Regions from separate parts of the Staphylococcus sp. HMSC068C09 genome, predicted to be linked through region 2. Evidence: riboswitches for the same ligand, from Rfam matches in the RefSeq annotation. Region 2 holds a riboswitch; each other region holds the start of a gene.
The links. Region 2 has a riboswitch for S-adenosylmethionine ahead of HMPREF2930_RS05420 (methionine ABC transporter ATP-binding protein). Riboswitches for the same ligand answer to the same signal wherever they lie in the genome.
Positions count from the first base shown of each region.

Region 1: another riboswitch for S-adenosylmethionine. It lies ahead of HMPREF2930_RS04170 (homoserine O-acetyltransferase MetX); the one in region 2 lies ahead of HMPREF2930_RS05420 (methionine ABC transporter ATP-binding protein).
Region 3: another riboswitch for S-adenosylmethionine. It lies ahead of metK (methionine adenosyltransferase); the one in region 2 lies ahead of HMPREF2930_RS05420 (methionine ABC transporter ATP-binding protein).

Region 1 is NZ_KV813755.1:11,611-17,451, reverse strand. Features, by position in the region: gene serS (serine--tRNA ligase) at 1-77, shown strand, start outside; gene HMPREF2930_RS04180 (AzlC family ABC transporter permease) at 365-1,060, shown strand; gene HMPREF2930_RS04175 (AzlD domain-containing protein) at 1,057-1,386, shown strand; SAM riboswitch class I at 1,472-1,572, shown strand; gene HMPREF2930_RS04170 (homoserine O-acetyltransferase MetX) at 1,644-2,612, shown strand; gene HMPREF2930_RS04165 (YybS family protein) at 2,702-3,613, shown strand; gene HMPREF2930_RS04160 (DHH family phosphoesterase) at 3,641-5,608, shown strand; gene rplI (50S ribosomal protein L9) at 5,605-5,841, shown strand, end outside.
Region 2 is NZ_KV813756.1:129,392-135,232, forward strand. Features, by position in the region: gene HMPREF2930_RS05395 (thioredoxin family protein) at 1-225, opposite strand, end outside; gene HMPREF2930_RS05400 (arsenate reductase family protein) at 365-718, shown strand; gene gcvH (glycine cleavage system protein GcvH) at 811-1,191, shown strand; gene HMPREF2930_RS05410 (toprim domain-containing protein) at 1,328-1,714, shown strand; gene HMPREF2930_RS05415 (thioredoxin family protein) at 1,707-2,006, shown strand; SAM riboswitch class I at 2,061-2,165, shown strand; gene HMPREF2930_RS05420 (methionine ABC transporter ATP-binding protein) at 2,250-3,275, shown strand; gene HMPREF2930_RS05425 (methionine ABC transporter permease) at 3,268-3,963, shown strand; partial or broken gene HMPREF2930_RS05430 (MetQ/NlpA family ABC transporter substrate-binding protein) at 3,984-4,798, shown strand; gene HMPREF2930_RS11545 (hypothetical protein) at 4,889-5,053, opposite strand; gene HMPREF2930_RS05435 (CsbD family protein) at 5,229-5,414, shown strand; gene HMPREF2930_RS05440 (polyprenyl-phosphate transporter PopT) at 5,478-5,841, opposite strand, start outside.
Region 3 is NZ_KV813741.1:3,596-9,436, forward strand. Features, by position in the region: gene crcB (fluoride efflux transporter CrcB) at 1-144, shown strand, start outside; gene HMPREF2930_RS01905 (fluoride efflux transporter FluC) at 141-494, shown strand; gene HMPREF2930_RS01910 (aldo/keto reductase) at 552-1,388, opposite strand; gene HMPREF2930_RS01915 (NERD domain-containing protein) at 1,503-2,414, opposite strand; gene metK (methionine adenosyltransferase) at 2,513-3,709, opposite strand; SAM riboswitch class I at 3,824-3,936, opposite strand; gene pckA (phosphoenolpyruvate carboxykinase (ATP)) at 4,094-5,686, shown strand; gene HMPREF2930_RS01930 (alpha/beta hydrolase family protein) at 5,728-5,841, opposite strand, start outside.

The DNA.
Region 1 (5,841 bases), on a different contig from region 2:
AAGATGGTTCAATTACAATTCCAGAAGCACTTGTACCATTTATGGGCGGCAAAACAGAAATTCGTCCAGTCAACTAATCATTCAATAGAATTCAACTCATAAAGTGATAGAGTGACGTAGTCCTCTATCGCTTTATTTATTTTTATATTAAAATAAGACTGCCCTGAGAAAGGTAAATTCAAAAATATCGAAAATTTCTGATATTTTTAAAACGTTGAAGTATCAATATTTCTAAACGCCCTTCTCTCTAACCTCACTCAAACGGACGTCTAAAGATATTGAAGCGTCTATTAGATTATATTAGACTGAATTTAATTAAAATATATAGTCAATTTGAAAATACATATATAATGGGGGAGCTAACATGACGTCACATGTAACATTTCAACAAGGAGTCAAAGAATGTATTCCAACACTACTAGGATACATCGGTATAGGACTATCATTTGGCATTGTGGCAGCTTCTCAGGATTTTAGTGTTCTAGAAATTCTTCTGTTATGTTTATTGGTTTATGCAGGCGCAGCACAATTTATTATTTGTGCTTTAGTTATTACTGGTACACCTATATCAGCAATCGTGTTAACAACGTTAATTGTGAATTCCCGCTTCTTTTTATTGTCTATGACATTATCACCTAATTATAAAGATTATGGTATATGGAATCGTTTAGCTTTGTCTTCTCTTCTTACTGACGAGACCTTTGGGGTTGCTATAACGCCACACTTAAAAGGGGAAACAATTAATGACCGATGGTTACATGGATTAAATATTACTGCTTATTCATTTTGGGCAATCGCTTGTGTGTTAGGAGCAGTCTTTGGGAAATACATCTCTCATCCTGAAATGTTAGGATTAGACTTTGCGATTACAGCTATGTTTATTTTCTTGGCTATGGCTCAATTTGAAACGATTACACGTTCCAAAATAAGTATATATATCGTATTAATTGCGTTCGTTATTGTAATGATGTTCATTTTAAGTTGGTTGATGCCCTCTTATGTGGCCATTCTTGTTACATCAATTTGTGCTGCAACACTTGGGGTGGTGATGGATCGATGACGATAACTGGACATATGCTTTTACTCATCGTTTTATGTGGATTAGTGACATTAATTGTACGTGTCGTACCCTTTTTAATGATTTCACGTATTCAACTGTCAGAAACAGTCATCAAATGGCTGTCATTTATTCCGATTTCATTATTCACTGCGCTAGTTATTGATAGTTTTATCGTTCAACATAAAGGCATGCAGGGCTTTGAATTAAATATTCCATTCATTGTAGCAACCATTCCTACAGTCATTATCGCAGTTGTGACGCGTAGTCTAACCATTACTATTATTGTAGGTATTATATTCATTGCAGGTATACGATGGTTCTTTTAATCCATTTATTTACTGCGCATTGAAGTTAACCAGACAATTGTATTAAAATAAATTTAAATTAAACAATGCAATCAATATATAGATACTCTTATTTTGAGAAGTAGAGGGAATTGGCCCTATGAAGCTTCAGCAACCGACAAATCATTGTACGGTGCTACAACCAACGAGATACTCGAATGATAAGTACTAAAGTATTATCGCTTCACACTTTTAAAATTAAGAGTAGAAGCGATTTTTTTATTCTAAGGAGGCATAGCATGACAAATTATACAGTAGATACATTACATTTAGGTGCTTTTACAACAGAATCAGGTGAAACAATTGAGAATCTAAAATTGCGTTATGAGCACGTAGGTTATTCGGGACAACCGCTTGTTGTGGTTTGTCATGCTCTGACTGGTAATCATTTAACTTATGGTACAGATGAACATCCTGGATGGTGGCGTGAAATCATTGATGGTGGTTATATGCCAATCTATGATTATCAGTTTCTTACTTTTAATGTTATTGGAAGTCCTTTTGGTTCAAGCTCCCCATTAAACGATGCTCATTTTCCTAAAACAATAACATTAAGAGATATAGTTAAGGCAATTGAATTGGGAATAAAGGCCCTTGGATTTACTAAAATCGATATTTTAATTGGTGGCAGTTTAGGTGGCATGCAAGTGATGGAATTATTATATAATCATCAATTCGAAGTAGATAAGGCAGTCATCTTAGCAGCTACAGATAAAACCTCTTCATACAGTCGTGCTTTCAATGAAATTGCACGTGAAGCGATTCATATTGGAGGTAAAGAGGGACTTAGTATTGCAAGACAACTTGGATTCTTAACATATCGTTCTTCAAAAAGTTATGACGCGCGTTTCACACCAGATGAAGTAGTCAATTATCAACGTTATCAAGGCAATAAGTTTAAAGAATCCTACGATTTATCGTGTTACTTAACGATGTTGAATGTCTTAGATAGTCATCATCTTGATCGTCAGCGCGATGATGTGGATGAGGTCTTCCAATCTTTAAATACAAAAGTACTAACTATGGGCTTTACAGATGACTTGTTATATCCAGATGATCAAGTTAGAGCAGTAGGAGAACGTTTTAAATATCATCGTCACTTTTTTGTTCCAGACAACGTAGGCCATGATGGTTTTTTACTTAATTTTAATGACTGGGCACCTAACTTGTATCACTTTTTAAAAGTTTCGAAATTCAAACGAAAATAATAGATAAGAGAACAGTTAACACATTTGTTTAATTTGAATATAGAGGTTAAAATAGACGTTATAGTCAAAAAAGTATAGGAGTGGCGAATGTGTTTTCAAAAGTACATCCTAAAGCAATAATTATAGGAACTATCGTGCTTGTAGCAGTTGCTTTAGTTACGTATGTATTGCCAATAATTGGTCTGATTCTATGTTTATTCGCTACCATTCCAGGGATTATCATGTGGCATAAATCAATTGCTACATTTGGAATTGGAGCTTTACTCACTGTAGTCATCACGACCTTATTAGGGAATACCTTTGTATTAAGTGCCATGATTCTAGTTTTATTACTAAGTTTTGTAATTGGCCAATTATTAAAAGAACGTACATCTAAAGAACGCATCTTATATATTACAACAATGTATATAAGTATTGTGACGTTAATTGCATTTATGTTATTACAAGCGTTCAAAAAGATTCCAAATACCGAAGTATTGATTAAACCAGCAAAAGACGCAATGAACAATGCGATTGTAAATTCAGGCGTTGAATCAGATTATAAGATCATCTTAGAAGAAGGATTTCGTCAAATGGCTGTTCAACTTCCAAGTTACATCATTATTATGGTCTTTCTTTTAGTTTTAATTAATATCATCATTACATTTCCAATTTTACGCAAATTCAAAGTAGCAACACCTATTTTTAGACCTTTATTTGCTTGGCAGATGAATCGCACATTATTATGGATTTACATGATTGTGCTAGTATGTGTGATGTTTGCGATGAAACCAAGTATATTCCAAAGTATCGTATTGAATTTCGAAGTTGTGTTATCATTATTAATGTATATCCAAGGATTGAGTTTGATTCATTTCTTTGGAAAGGCCAAACGATTACCTGATGCGGTATCTATATTATTAATGGTCGTGGGGACAGTGATTTCACCCTTTACGCATATCGTATCATTACTTGGCGTACTTGATTTAGGAATTAACTTAAAACGAATGATTAAAAAATGACTTTAAAAAGTGAATAGAGGTGGAAGAATGAACCGTCAATCCACTAAAAAAGCATTGCTTATTCCTTACATTTTGATGGTGCTTACGGCAATTGCAATTGTTATTGTAGGGTTTATATTTAAACCTTTAATTGCAACGTTTACGGCGATTGCTTTAATCATTATGATCGTCATTAGTGCGGTATTGATTAAACAAGCATTATCAAAAATGGATCATTATGTGGATAATCTGAGTGGTCATATTTCAGCAGGAAGTAATAAAGCAATTAAACGCATGCCAATTGGTTTAGTTGTGATTGATGCTGACGATCACATCGAATGGATCAACCAATATATGTCTGAACATCTAGAAACGAATGTCATCTCAGAACCAGTCAATGAAGTTTTTCCGAATATTCTTAAGCAACTTGAAAGAATACAAGAAATAGAAATCGAACATGGTCAGTACCATTATCATGTGCGTTATTCTGAAGAAGAACGTTGTTTATATTTCTTCGATATTACAGAAGAAGTACATACAAATGAATTATATGAAGAATCAAAGCCTATCATTGCAACGTTGTTTTTAGATAACTACGATGAAATTACACAAAATATGAATGACACACAACGTTCTGAAATCAACTCAATGGTGACACGTATTATTAGTCGATGGGCAACTGAATATAACATTTATTTTAAACGTTATAGTTCAGATCAATTCGTAGCGTATTTAAACCAAAAAATCTTAGCAGAAATAGAAGATTCTAATTTTGATATTCTAAGTCAGTTACGTGAAAAAAGTGTAGGCTATCGTGCACAATTGACATTAAGTATTGGTGTTGGTGAAGGTACCGAAGATTTAATTGAACTTGGTGAATTATCTCAATCAGGACTTGATTTAGCCTTAGGTCGTGGAGGAGACCAAGTTGCAATTAAAAACATGAATGGTAATGTCCGCTTTTACGGAGGTAAGACTGACCCGATGGAAAAACGAACACGTGTTAGAGCACGTGTTATCTCTCACGCATTGAAAGATATCTTAACTGAAGGCGACAAAGTGATTATTATGGGACATAAACGTCCCGACTTAGATGCGGTTGGCGCAGCTATTGGAGTATCTCGATTTGCGTCAATGAATAATTTAGAAGCATATGTGGTACTTAATGAAGAAGATATCGATCCAACATTAAGTCGTGTGATGGAAGAAATTGATAAAAAACCTGAATTGAAAGAACGATTTGTGACATCTGATGAGGCTTGGGATATGATGACGTCAAAAACAACGGTTGTTGTGGTAGACACACATAAACCTGAAATGGTATTAGATGAAAATATTTTAAATAAAGCGAATCGTAAAGTAGTCATTGATCATCATAGACGTGGAGAAAGCTTTATTTCAAATCCATTACTCGTTTATATGGAACCTTATGCAAGTTCAACTGCAGAACTTGTCACAGAGTTATTAGAATATCAGCCAACAGAACAACGTTTATCACGTTTAGAATCTACAATTATGTATGCAGGTATTATTGTTGATACACGTAATTTTACATTACGAACAGGTTCAAGAACGTTTGATGCGGCAAGTTATTTACGTGCGCATGGTGCCGATACAATCTTAACGCAACAATTCCTTAAAGATGATGTTGATACGTATATTAATCGTTCTGAATTGATACGTACAGTTGAAGTTCAAGATCACGGTGTCGCGATTGCTCACGGTTCTAATGATAAAATCTATCATCCTGTAACAGTTGCACAAGCTGCGGATGAATTGTTAAGTTTAGAAGGCATTGAAGCTTCTTACGTTGTAGCGAAACGTGAAGATAATCTTATTGGTATTTCAGCACGTTCATTAGGCGGTATTAATGTTCAATTAACAATGGAAGCCTTAGGTGGCGGAGGTCACTTAACAAATGCTGCAACGCAAATAAAAGGTGTCACTATAGAAGAAGCAATCGAGCAATTACAACAAGCAATTACTGAACAAATGAGTAGGAGTGAAGATACATGAAAGTAATATTTACACAAGATGTTAAAGGTAAAGGTAAAAAAGGTGAAGTTAAAGACGTGCCAGTAGGTTACGCAAATAACTTTTTATTAAAAAATAAATATGCTGTTGAAGCAACACCAGGTAATTTAAAACAATTAGAACAACAAAATAGACGTGCTGAAGCGGATAGACAACAAGAAATCGATGATGCTAAAGCATTAAAAGCAAAATTAGAAGATATCGAAGTTGAAGTA
Region 2 (5,841 bases):
AAGTAAACTTGGGATACCCATGACTTCATTGTCTGATGCTACATCTTCTAATTCATCACGATTTACAGAATACCATTTATAGTCGTTATACTTGTCAACGATTGGATCAATCCACATATCCATTGCTTTACAATCAGGACACCAACCAGCTTCAAATTTTACAATTACAGGTTGTTCACTTTGAATAACTGAATTAAATTCTTCAGTAGTAGTAATATTTTTCATACTTTACACTCCTTTTAGCTTGTTTTATATATTATAACTAATTACTAATATTTAGAAAAAAATAAAGCTTAAAAAGTAGAGCGTTTATTTAAATAATTTGATATATTTATAATAAGTTTAAATAGGAGGATAATACTGAATGATTAAATTTTATCAATATCCAAAATGCACAACTTGTAAAAAAGCTGCTCGATTTTTAGATGAGCATGGAGTGAGTTATGAGTCTATAGATATTGTGCAACACACACCTACAAAACAAGAATTCAAAGAGTTAGTAGTTAAATCAGAAGTGGAAATAAATAAATTCTTTAATACACATGGTGTGAAATATAGAGAACTTGGTTTGAAAGATAAATTAAAAAAATTATCTAATGATGAAAAATTAGAACTCTTATCCTCAGATGGAATGTTGGTAAAACGTCCGCTAGCGGTTTCAGGTGAAAAAGTTACATTAGGTTTTAATGAGGAACAATATAAAGATGTATGGTTATAGAAAGTATAATCACAACTTTTAATATTAATAGTTGAATGAAAACTTACGGTATGGCATCATTAAATTGTAATTATTTTTAGGAGGGGATTTTCGTGGCAGTACCGAGCGAATTCAAATATTCTAAGGAACATGAATGGGTTAAAGTTGAAGGAAATACGGCAACAATTGGTATTACTGAATACGCGCAAGGTGAATTAGGAGACATCGTATTTGTCGAATTACCAGATGTCGATGATGAAATTAATGAAGGGGATACATTTGGTAGTGTTGAATCAGTAAAGACAGTATCTGAATTGTATGCACCTGTCTCTGGTAAAATTGTTGAAACAAATGACGAATTAGAAGATAGTCCAGAATTTGTTAATGAATCACCTTATGAAAAAGCATGGATGGTAAAAGTTGAATTAAGTGACGAAAGTCAATTAGATGAATTACTATCAGCTGAACAATACTCTGAAATGATTGGCGAATAATTTTTTAAAACTCCTTGATATTAAATCTAGGAGTTTTTTATATAATTATATTAATTATCTGTAAATTGTGTTTATATTCATCAATAACGTGAAAAAGTAAATGATTGTTTAATATCGACTTAGAAGGTGGATGAACATGGCAATTTTAAATAAAGTTATCATTGTTGAAGGTAAATCTGATAAGAAGAAAGTGCAACAAGTCATTGCTGAACCTGTAAATATTATTTGTACACATGGTACAATGAGTATCGACAAACTAGACGATATGATAGAAACGTTATATGGAAAACAGGTCTATATTCTTGCCGATTCAGATGATGAGGGCGAAAAAATTAGAAAGTGGTTTAAACGTTATTTAAGTGAAAGTGAACATATCTATGTAGATAAAACATATTGTGAAGTCGCACGTTGTCCCAAAAATTATCTTGCTCATGTATTGAGTAAATACGGATTTAACGTAAAAAAAGAGAAAAAACTTATACCTAATTTAAGTTCTGAAAGGTTAGTACTTGTGAATGAATAATTCTATTAAAATCGAAGACATCAAAGAACACTTTGATAAAGATAAACATTTAATATTTGGATATACTCCTATGTGTGGAACATGTAAGATTTCAGAGCGCATGCTAGATATTGCAAATGATATCGAACAATTACCACTTAAAAAAATTGATTTAAATTTCCATAAGTATTTTAGTGAAGAATATAAAATTATGTCTGTACCTGTACTGTTAATTATGGATAAGGATAAAGAGGTAGATAGAATCTATGCATTTCAATCCGTGCCATATTTGTTAGAAAAGTTAAAAAAATGATTGACGAATTATTAGTACAGTGATAGGATATAAATTAATTAAATAGTGCGAAAACTCTTATCGAGAGAGGTGGAGGGATGTGCCCTACGAAGCCCGGCAACCGTCTATAATGGAAATGGTGCCAATTCACATAAAGTTTAAGACTTTAGAAGATGAGAGAAAGATAATTTTAAATGCTTTCTCATCTCTCTAGATGGGAAAGCATTTTTTAATTACATAAGGAATTTAAGGGAGGCATTTAACGTGATTGAGTTAAATCAAGTTGTTAAACGCTATCACACAAAGAACAAAGATGTACTAGCAGTAGATCACGTTGACTTGAATATAGAATCAGGCTCAATTTTTGGAGTGATTGGGTTTTCTGGTGCTGGTAAAAGTACGTTAATTCGAATGTTTAATAATCTAGAAGAACCGACTTCAGGGGATATCATTATAGATGGAGACAATATTAACAAACTTTCTAAGTCAGATTTGAGAAAAAAACGACAAAAAGTAAGTATGATTTTCCAACATTTTAATTTGTTATGGTCACGTACTGTCATTAGTAATATTATGTTCCCACTAGAAATAGCTGGAGTATCTCGTGCAGAAGCAAAACAAAGAGCTTTAGAACTTGTAGAGTTGGTCGGTTTAAAAGGTCGTGAAAAAGCTTATCCTTCAGAATTATCAGGTGGTCAAAAACAAAGAGTTGGGATTGCTCGTGCATTAGCGAATGATCCGAATGTCTTATTATGTGACGAGGCTACAAGTGCGCTAGATCCACAAACAACGGATGAAATTTTAGATTTACTATTAAAAATAAAAGAAGAAAGAAATCTAACGATTGTGATTATTACACATGAAATGCAAGTGATTAGACGCATATGTGATGAAGTTGCAGTGATGGAAAATGGGCGTGTTATTGAGCAAGGTAATGTTGATGAAGTATTTGAAAATCCTCAACATGAGGTGACAAAACGATTCGTGAAAGACGATTTAGACGACGATTTTGAAGATTCAATTAAACATCTAGAACCATTGAACAAAGACGCTTATATTGTAAGATTGAATTTCAACGGTAATAATACCACACAACCTGTTGTATCTGATATTACGCGAATGCAGAATATTGAATTAAATATTTTGGAAGCAAATATTAAAAATACACGTACAGGTTCAATTGGATTTTTAATTGTACATATTCCACATATTAGTGAAGATGGATTTAATACATTTGTAACTGAGTTACATAAACAACACGTAAATGTGGAGGTGATTAAACATGGATAAATCATATGGTGATATCTTCCATGAAATGATTACTATGCCTAACGTGCAATGGCCTGAAGTTTGGCAAGCAATATATGAAACACTTTATATGACTGTAGTGTCAACCATTTTTGCTTTTATCTTTGGCTTAATCTTAGGTGTGCTGCTTTTCTTATCAGCTAAAAGTGATGCACCTGGAGCTAAAATTTTCTATACGGTAGTTTCATTTATAGTTAACTTGTTCCGTGCGATTCCATTTATTATTTTAATTTTGTTATTAATTCCGTTCACAAGTGTATTATTAGGTACAATTAGTGGACCGACGGGAGCACTTCCAGCATTAATCATTGGCGCTGCACCGTTCTACGCAAGATTAGTTGAAATCGCATTTAAAGAAATCGATAAAGGCGTTATTGAAGCAGCATGGTCTATGGGTGCGAATACTTGGACAGTCGTTCGAAAAGTATTGCTTCCAGAAGCAATGCCAGCACTTGTTTCAGGTATTACAGTAACTGCTATCGCTTTAGTTGGTTCAACTGCTATTGCAGGCGTTATTGGTGCAGGTGGTTTAGGTAACTTAGCTTACTTAACTGGTTTTACACGTAACCAAAACGACGTCATTCTAGTGTCAACCGTATTTATTTTAATTATTGTATTTATAATCCAATTCATCGGGGATTGGCTTACAAATAAAATTGATAAACGATAATAGAAAAGAGGACAGATTAAATGAAAAAACTTTTAAGTTTAGTATTAGTACTTACACTGACAGTTGTATTAGCTGCTTGTGGTAAAGGCGGAGACGAAAAAGATAAAAAAATCGTTGTAGGTGCCTCACCAGCACCACATGCTGAAATCTTAGAAAAAGCAAAACCACTTCTTGAGAAAAAAGGTTATAATTTAGAAATTAAAACAATCAATGATTACACTACACCTAATAAGTTGTTAGATAAAGGTGAGCTTGATGCTAACTACTTCCAACACGTTCCTTATTTAAAAACTGAAAGTAAAGAAAAAGGATACAAAATTGAAGATGCAGGTAAAGTTCATTTAGAACCAATGGCTGTTTATTCTAAAAAATACAAAAGTTTAAAAGACCTTCCTAAAGGTGCGACAGTTTATGTTTCAAATAACCCAGCTGAACAAGGTCGTTTCTTAAAATTCTTCGTTGATGAAGGCTTAATTAAAATTAAAAAAGGCGTAAAAATTGAAGACGCTAAATTTGAAGATATTACTGAAAACAAAAAGATATTAAATTCAATAACAAACAATCAGCTGAATATCTTCCAAAAATCTATCAAAATCAAGATGTAGATGCAGCTATTATTAATTCAAACTATGCTATTGATCAAGGCTTAAGTCCACAAAAAGATTCAATTGTAGTTGAAAAACCTAATAATAACCCTTATGCAAACCTAATTGCAGTTCGTAAAGATCATAAAGATGATGAAAAAATTAAAGCTTTAGTTGAAGTATTACAATCTAAAGACATTCGTGATTTCATCAATGAAAAATACAAAGGTGCAGTTGTACCTGCAAAATAATGAATAATAATGCAGTAAAAAACGGTTCACAAACAAATATGTGAACCGTTTTTTTATTTTATATCAATACATTTATTGCAGTCATTTATATTATAAACTTGAATCGTCTTGATATAGTATTCCAACGCCGATACCACCTTGACCCATCGCATATTCAAATTTAACAATTTCTATATATGGATGTTCTTCTAAGAATGCATTGACTTTTTTATTTAAACCTTTTTCTGTCATAGCAGTAAAATTAACAAATGTCATAGTTATCATCTCCAATTGGATAAGTAAATTGAACAATGTTATTATAACAATTATTTTAATTAGACAGAAAATATAAAAAAATAACAGAATTTATGTTTATACATGATATGTATTGGGTATGTTAATATTACAAAAATCATTTAAGAATGAAATGTTTAACAAGGAGGAATTTAAAATGGCAGAAGATAAATTTGAACAAGCTAAAGGTAATATTAAGGAAACAGTTGGTAATGCAACTGATAATAAAGATTTAGAAAAAGAAGGTCAAGGCGACAAAGCTTCAGGTAAAGCTAAAGAAGTGGTTGATAACGTTAAAGATAAAGCAAATGATGTTATTGATAAATTAAAAGGCGATAAATAAGTCGTTTTAACTAGAAGAGAACGCATGTGTTAAACACATGCGTTTTTTGTTTATTTTAGAATATTATGTCTGAGTATCATTGTTAGACGTAATCAGTCCTAATGAATAACTTACTATATATCCTATTACTAAAGAAATAATCGAAACAATCCATTCTACTGGTGATTTAGGAATTCCTGGGAATACAGCATAAATTGAACCAATAACAAAACCAGTAATTAAGGCAAATGTTCCAATAAAGTGGTGGGTTAAAAAGTATTTTATAATACGGCTTGAAAATAGAAATCCACATAAAATACCTAAACCAACTACTATTAATATAGGCAGACCGGTAAAGTTAAATTTAGCTAAATTAGCAATAGCTAACATTATTGTTCCATATGCACCGAATACAAGTAGCATAAATGAGCCAGAGATACCTGGAAGT
Region 3 (5,841 bases), on a different contig from region 2:
ACATTTTCAACATTTCAATTTGAGTTAGTCACATTACTTTACAGCCATCATATTATCTTAGCTTTGGTTTATGCATTTATAAGTTATTGCTTTGGTGTTATCTTGTGCTGGATAGGTATGACATTAGGAGGTCTTACATCTTGATACAAGCTCTTTTAATTATGATTGGCGGTGGTTTAGGCGCTGTCGTTAGAGCATGGCTAACTGATGTCACTAAATCCAAATGGTCTACTTCAATACCTATTGCTACTTTAATCGTCAACTGGATTGGAAGTTTTCTCATTGGTTTAACAACTGGCCTCTCTATTCACTTAAACTGGATACATATGTTTTTTATTACTGGATTTTTAGGAGGTTTAACGACATTTTCAACCATGTCTTATGAGCTTGCGCAATGTCTAACACCGTCTTTTAAACTTTTTAAATTTATGATGTATTCTCTATTGCAATTTGTTATAGGATTTATTGCTTGTTGGATTGGTTTTATAATATAACAAAAGAGTGAACTGTGTAGTCAATTAACCTACAAGTTCACTCTTTTTTAATTAAATTTATTGACCTTCAAATGTATCTGGATCAGGTCCTATACGTTGATCTTTATTTAAATCATCAATTCGTTTCATTTGCTCTGCTGATAATTCAAAATCAAATACATCTATATTTTCTTCAATTCTGCTTGATGTAACTGATTTGGGAATAACGACGACGTTATGTTGCATATTCCATTTAATAATAACTTGTGCTGCTGATTTATTAACTTCTTTACCAATTTCATTTAACGTTTCATCGTTTAAAATTTGAGCATTCATAAATGGTGACCAAGATTCCATATAAATATTTTGAGCTTCTAAATATTTTCTAAGTTTTTCTTGAGTAAAGTATGGATGAAATTCTACTTGGTTAATGACTGGTTTAATTGACACTTGTGCTAATAATGCTTCAAAATGATCTGGATTAAAATTACTAACTCCAATGTTTTTAACTTTATTATCTTTATATAAATCTTCCATACCTTTCCATGTATCAATCATTATGGCTTCATTTGTCCCTGGCCAATGTACTAAGTATAAATCTAAATAATCTAACCCAAGTTTTTGGATACTAGTTTCGTAGGCTTGAGCCACATTTTTACGTCCGAAATCTTCGAAAAATAATTTTGATGTTACGAAAATATCTTCTCTATTTAAACCTGTTGATTCTAATCCTTCTTTGATACCTTGGCCTACTTGTTCTTCATTTCCATATACTTTAGCAGTATCTATGCTACGATACCCAGATTCAATAGCATGTTTAACTGCTTCTTTACAAGTATCGTCATTTTCTACTCGAAATGTTCCAAGTCCTAACATTGGCATTTGATTTCCATTATAGAATTCAATATAGTCCATCTTACTTCCTCCTTTAAAAATAACTATTCTGTATATACCCTAAAAGTATATTTATGAACATCGCTTATAATAAAAAAGTACCATCAAAATTTAAAATTTTGATGGTAGCCTCTCTTAGTTAAATGATTCAATTTTATCCATAATATTTTGTAATTCATCGACATTATATTGAATACGTCCATGGAATACAAATTTGTTAAAGAATTCGTCAAGTTGTTCAGGACCAACTAAAACCTTAACACTTGAACTTTGTGCATAGTTTGAAATCGTTACGTCTTTATCATGTTTAGGATTAAAATATAAAATTGATGTTGGCGTATATTTAAGTCCTAATTCTGTTTGTAAATCTGTAGCCAACTTCTCAATTGCAGAAAGTTGATCAGAATAATTAATAAATGATAGTTTCGAATGATTATCTTCATGTTGATCAAGAACTAACGTTTGAGGCGCTTGTGTATTTAAATCAAGTGTATCAAATACTTGCTTCAGCATTGGTAATTCTTGAAATTGTGCGCCACTAATTCCATTATAAACATGACCTTTTAATAATTGTGAATCAATGATATATAAACCAGTTCTAGTAAGCACAAGATGGCTAATACGTTGAATATTATTAAACTCATTACTTGGTAAAAAAATATTAGCCATTATATGCATATCTTCACGTCTAATACGTTTTTCTTTAACTAAACGGTCTCTAATACCAATGAGTCTCATATCAGTCACGTATTCACTTTTATTTTTAGAAAATAATTTCAAAGCATCAATTTCACGTTCTTTTCCATTAACTGTAACTTCAAATTCTTCTTTTTGTTTCGTTACTTGTTTTTTATTTTCAATACGTTCTTTTTCAAGTGCTTCCTCATGTGAAGATTTGAGTTGTTGCTCCTTGAGATTGTACTCTTCATTCGCTTTGTGTTTCATATTATTTTTACTTTTCAAAGCAACTAAAAATAGAATAAAACATATAATCGCTATGATTATCGCTGCAATTAAACCAATCTCAACCGGTCCAAATGAATTCATTAGATAACGCTCCTTTTAAACTGTCAATATCTATCTATTATAATAGAAATAGACGATAATTTCGAGGTTTAACCTAATTAACTGCTATATATCCTATGTTATTTTTGAACGGCATCTTTTAGGACATTCACTTTATCTAATTTTTCCCATGGTAACAATACATCAGTACGACCAAAATGTCCGTATGCAGCTGTTTGTTTGTAAATAGGATGTTTTAAGTCAAGCATTTTAATGATACCTGCTGGTCTTAAATCAAAATGTTTTCTTACCGCTTCAACTAATTGTCCTTCAGAAACTTTACCTGTTTTAAATGTATCAATAGCAATAGATACAGGTTCTGCTACACCAATTGCATAAGCTAATTGCACTTCACATTGCTCAGCTAATCCAGCTGCTACAATATTTTTTGCAACATATCTCGCTGCATATGCCGCAGAGCGATCTACTTTTGTAGGATCTTTACCACTGAAACAGCCACCTCCATGACGAGCATAACCACCATATGTATCTACAATAATTTTTCTTCCAGTTAAACCAGCATCTCCTTGAGGACCCCCAATAACAAATCGACCAGTTGGATTAATAAAGAATTTAGTTTCATCATCAATTAAACCTTCAGGCACAGTCGGATAAATGACATGCTCTTTAATATCTTTTTGGATTTGTTCTAATTCAATGTCTTCAGCATGTTGAGAAGATACCACAATCGTGTCAATACGTTTAGGTTTATCATTTTCATCGTATTCTACTGTTACTTGAACTTTACCATCTGGACGTAAATAACCTAAGGTACCGTCTTTACGCACATCTGATAAGCGTTTCGCTAGTTGATGTGATAAAAAGATTGGAAGCGGCATATATGTTTCGGTTTCATTTGTTGCATAACCAAACATTAATCCTTGGTCTCCGGCACCTGTTGCTTCAATTTCTTCTTCAGATATATCATTGCGATACTCAAGTGCTTTATCTACACCTTGGGCAATATCAGGTGATTGTTCATCAATAGCTGTTAAAACAGCCATTGTTTGATAATCGTAACCATATTTAGCTCTTGTATAACCAATATTTTTGATTGTTTCTCGTACTACTTTAGGAATATCTACATATGTAGACGTTGAAATTTCACCAGAAATTAAAGCCATACCTGTTGTTACTGTTGTTTCACAAGCGACACGTGCATTAGGATCATCTTTTAAAATTTCATCTAAAATCGCATCAGATACTTGATCGGCGATTTTATCTGGATGCCCTTCTGTCACTGACTCTGATGTAAATAAACGTTTATTATAAGTCATGATTTGCTCCTTTTTTTAACTATATTTACGAAAATTCTCTTTTGACAATGAGCTTAAAATAAAAGAGCCTTCTCAACTATCTAGATAGAGAGAAGGCTCTTAAACGTCCATTCGCTCTTATCGTTCAGACAAATATTGCGTCTGCAAACGGTTTGGCACCTTTCTTTTAAAAAAAGAGGTTGCTGGGTTTCATTGGGTCCATGTCCCTCCACCACTCAGGATAAGAGAATCCGTTAAGACCTATACTACATAAATACTTTAAAATTGTCAATTTTGATTTTTAAATGTTCTTTTATTTACAATGGAATAATTAAATTATTATGTTATACTTTTTAATGTAAGGGCTTACACATATAAATGAATAGATATTTGGAGGGATGTTGTATGTCAATAGATACATACAGTGAAACACCTAAAATCAAACACTTATTAGAGAAGGAAACGACTTTATTTCAACTTTCTACTACTCAGCTTTATTACAAGATTTTAAATAATAATGAAGGTGAACTTACTGAACTTGGCGCAATTAATATGAGTACAGGTAAATATACTGGTCGTTCACCAAAAGATAAATTTATCGTTAACGAACCTTCATATCGAGACAATATTGATTGGGGAGACATTAATCAACCTATAGATGAAGACGTGTTTTTAAAATTATACAACAAAGTATTAGATTATTTAGATCAAAAAGATGAATTATACGTTTTTAACGGTTATGCCGGAAGTGATAAAGACTCACAATTAAAATTAAAAATTATCAATGAGCTTGCATGGCATAATTTATTTGCACAAAACATGTTTATCCGACCTGAATCTATTGAGGAAGCAAGTCATATTAAGCCAAATTTCACTATCGTTTCTGCCCCTCATTTTAAAGCCAATCCAGATGTTGACGGTACTCATTCTGAAACATTTATTATTGTTTCATTTAAACATAAAGTGATTTTAATTGGTGGTACTGAATACGCTGGAGAAATGAAAAAAGGTATCTTTTCAGTGATGAACTACTTATTACCTATGCAAGATATTATGAGTATGCATTGTTCTGCCAATGTTGGAGAAAAAGGTGATGTTGCTCTATTCTTTGGATTATCTGGTACAGGAAAAACAACATTATCAGCGACGCCAACTCGCAAATTAATTGGCGATGATGAACATGGCTGGAATAAAAATGGTATTTTTAACATTGAAGGTGGTTGCTATGCAAAAGCTATCCACTTATCTAAAGAAAAAGAACCTCAAATTTATAATGCCATTCAATATGGTACTATTCTTGAAAATACAATTGTTAATGAACGTGGCCATGTTGATTTTGATGATAATACGAACACAGAAAACACACGTGCTGCTTATCCAATTCATCATATCGATAATATCGTATTACCTTCTAAAGCTGCACACCCTAATACAATTATCTTCTTAACTGCAGATGCATTTGGTGTACTTCCACCTATTTCTAAATTATCTAAATCTCAGGCAATGTATCATTTCTTAAGTGGTTTTACGTCAAAATTAGCTGGCACAGAACGTGGCGTGACAGAACCTGAACCATCATTTTCAACATGCTTTGGCGCTCCATTTTTACCTTTGCATCCTACTAAATATGCGAATTTACTTGGTAAGTTAATTGATGACCATGATGTTGATGTATATCTAGTAAATACAGGATGGACTGGTGGAAAATATGGTGTTGGACGTCGTATCAGCTTACATTATACACGTTATATGGTAGATCAAGCTATTTCTGGCAAGCTAAAACAAGCTACATTTACTAAAGATGAAATATTTGGTTTAAGTATACCAACTGAAATGGAAGATGTGCCTAAGACTATTTTAAATCCAATCCATGCTTGGAATGATCCTGAGGCTTATCGTCATCAAGCTAATGACTTAAAACAACGTTTTGAAGAAAACTTCAAAACATTTGGAGATGAAGTAAAAGATATTGCTAAAGATGGTGGATTTAGTCATTAATAATATATCTAAACAAAAGACTTACATGATAACTGTTATAGTCATCTTTGTAAGTCTTGTTCTATATTATTCATCCATTGATGTATATAATCTAAAACTTCTTTCAATGCTTTCGGTCTTGGGACATGGCCTTCGTCAAGTTGATAAAATGTATC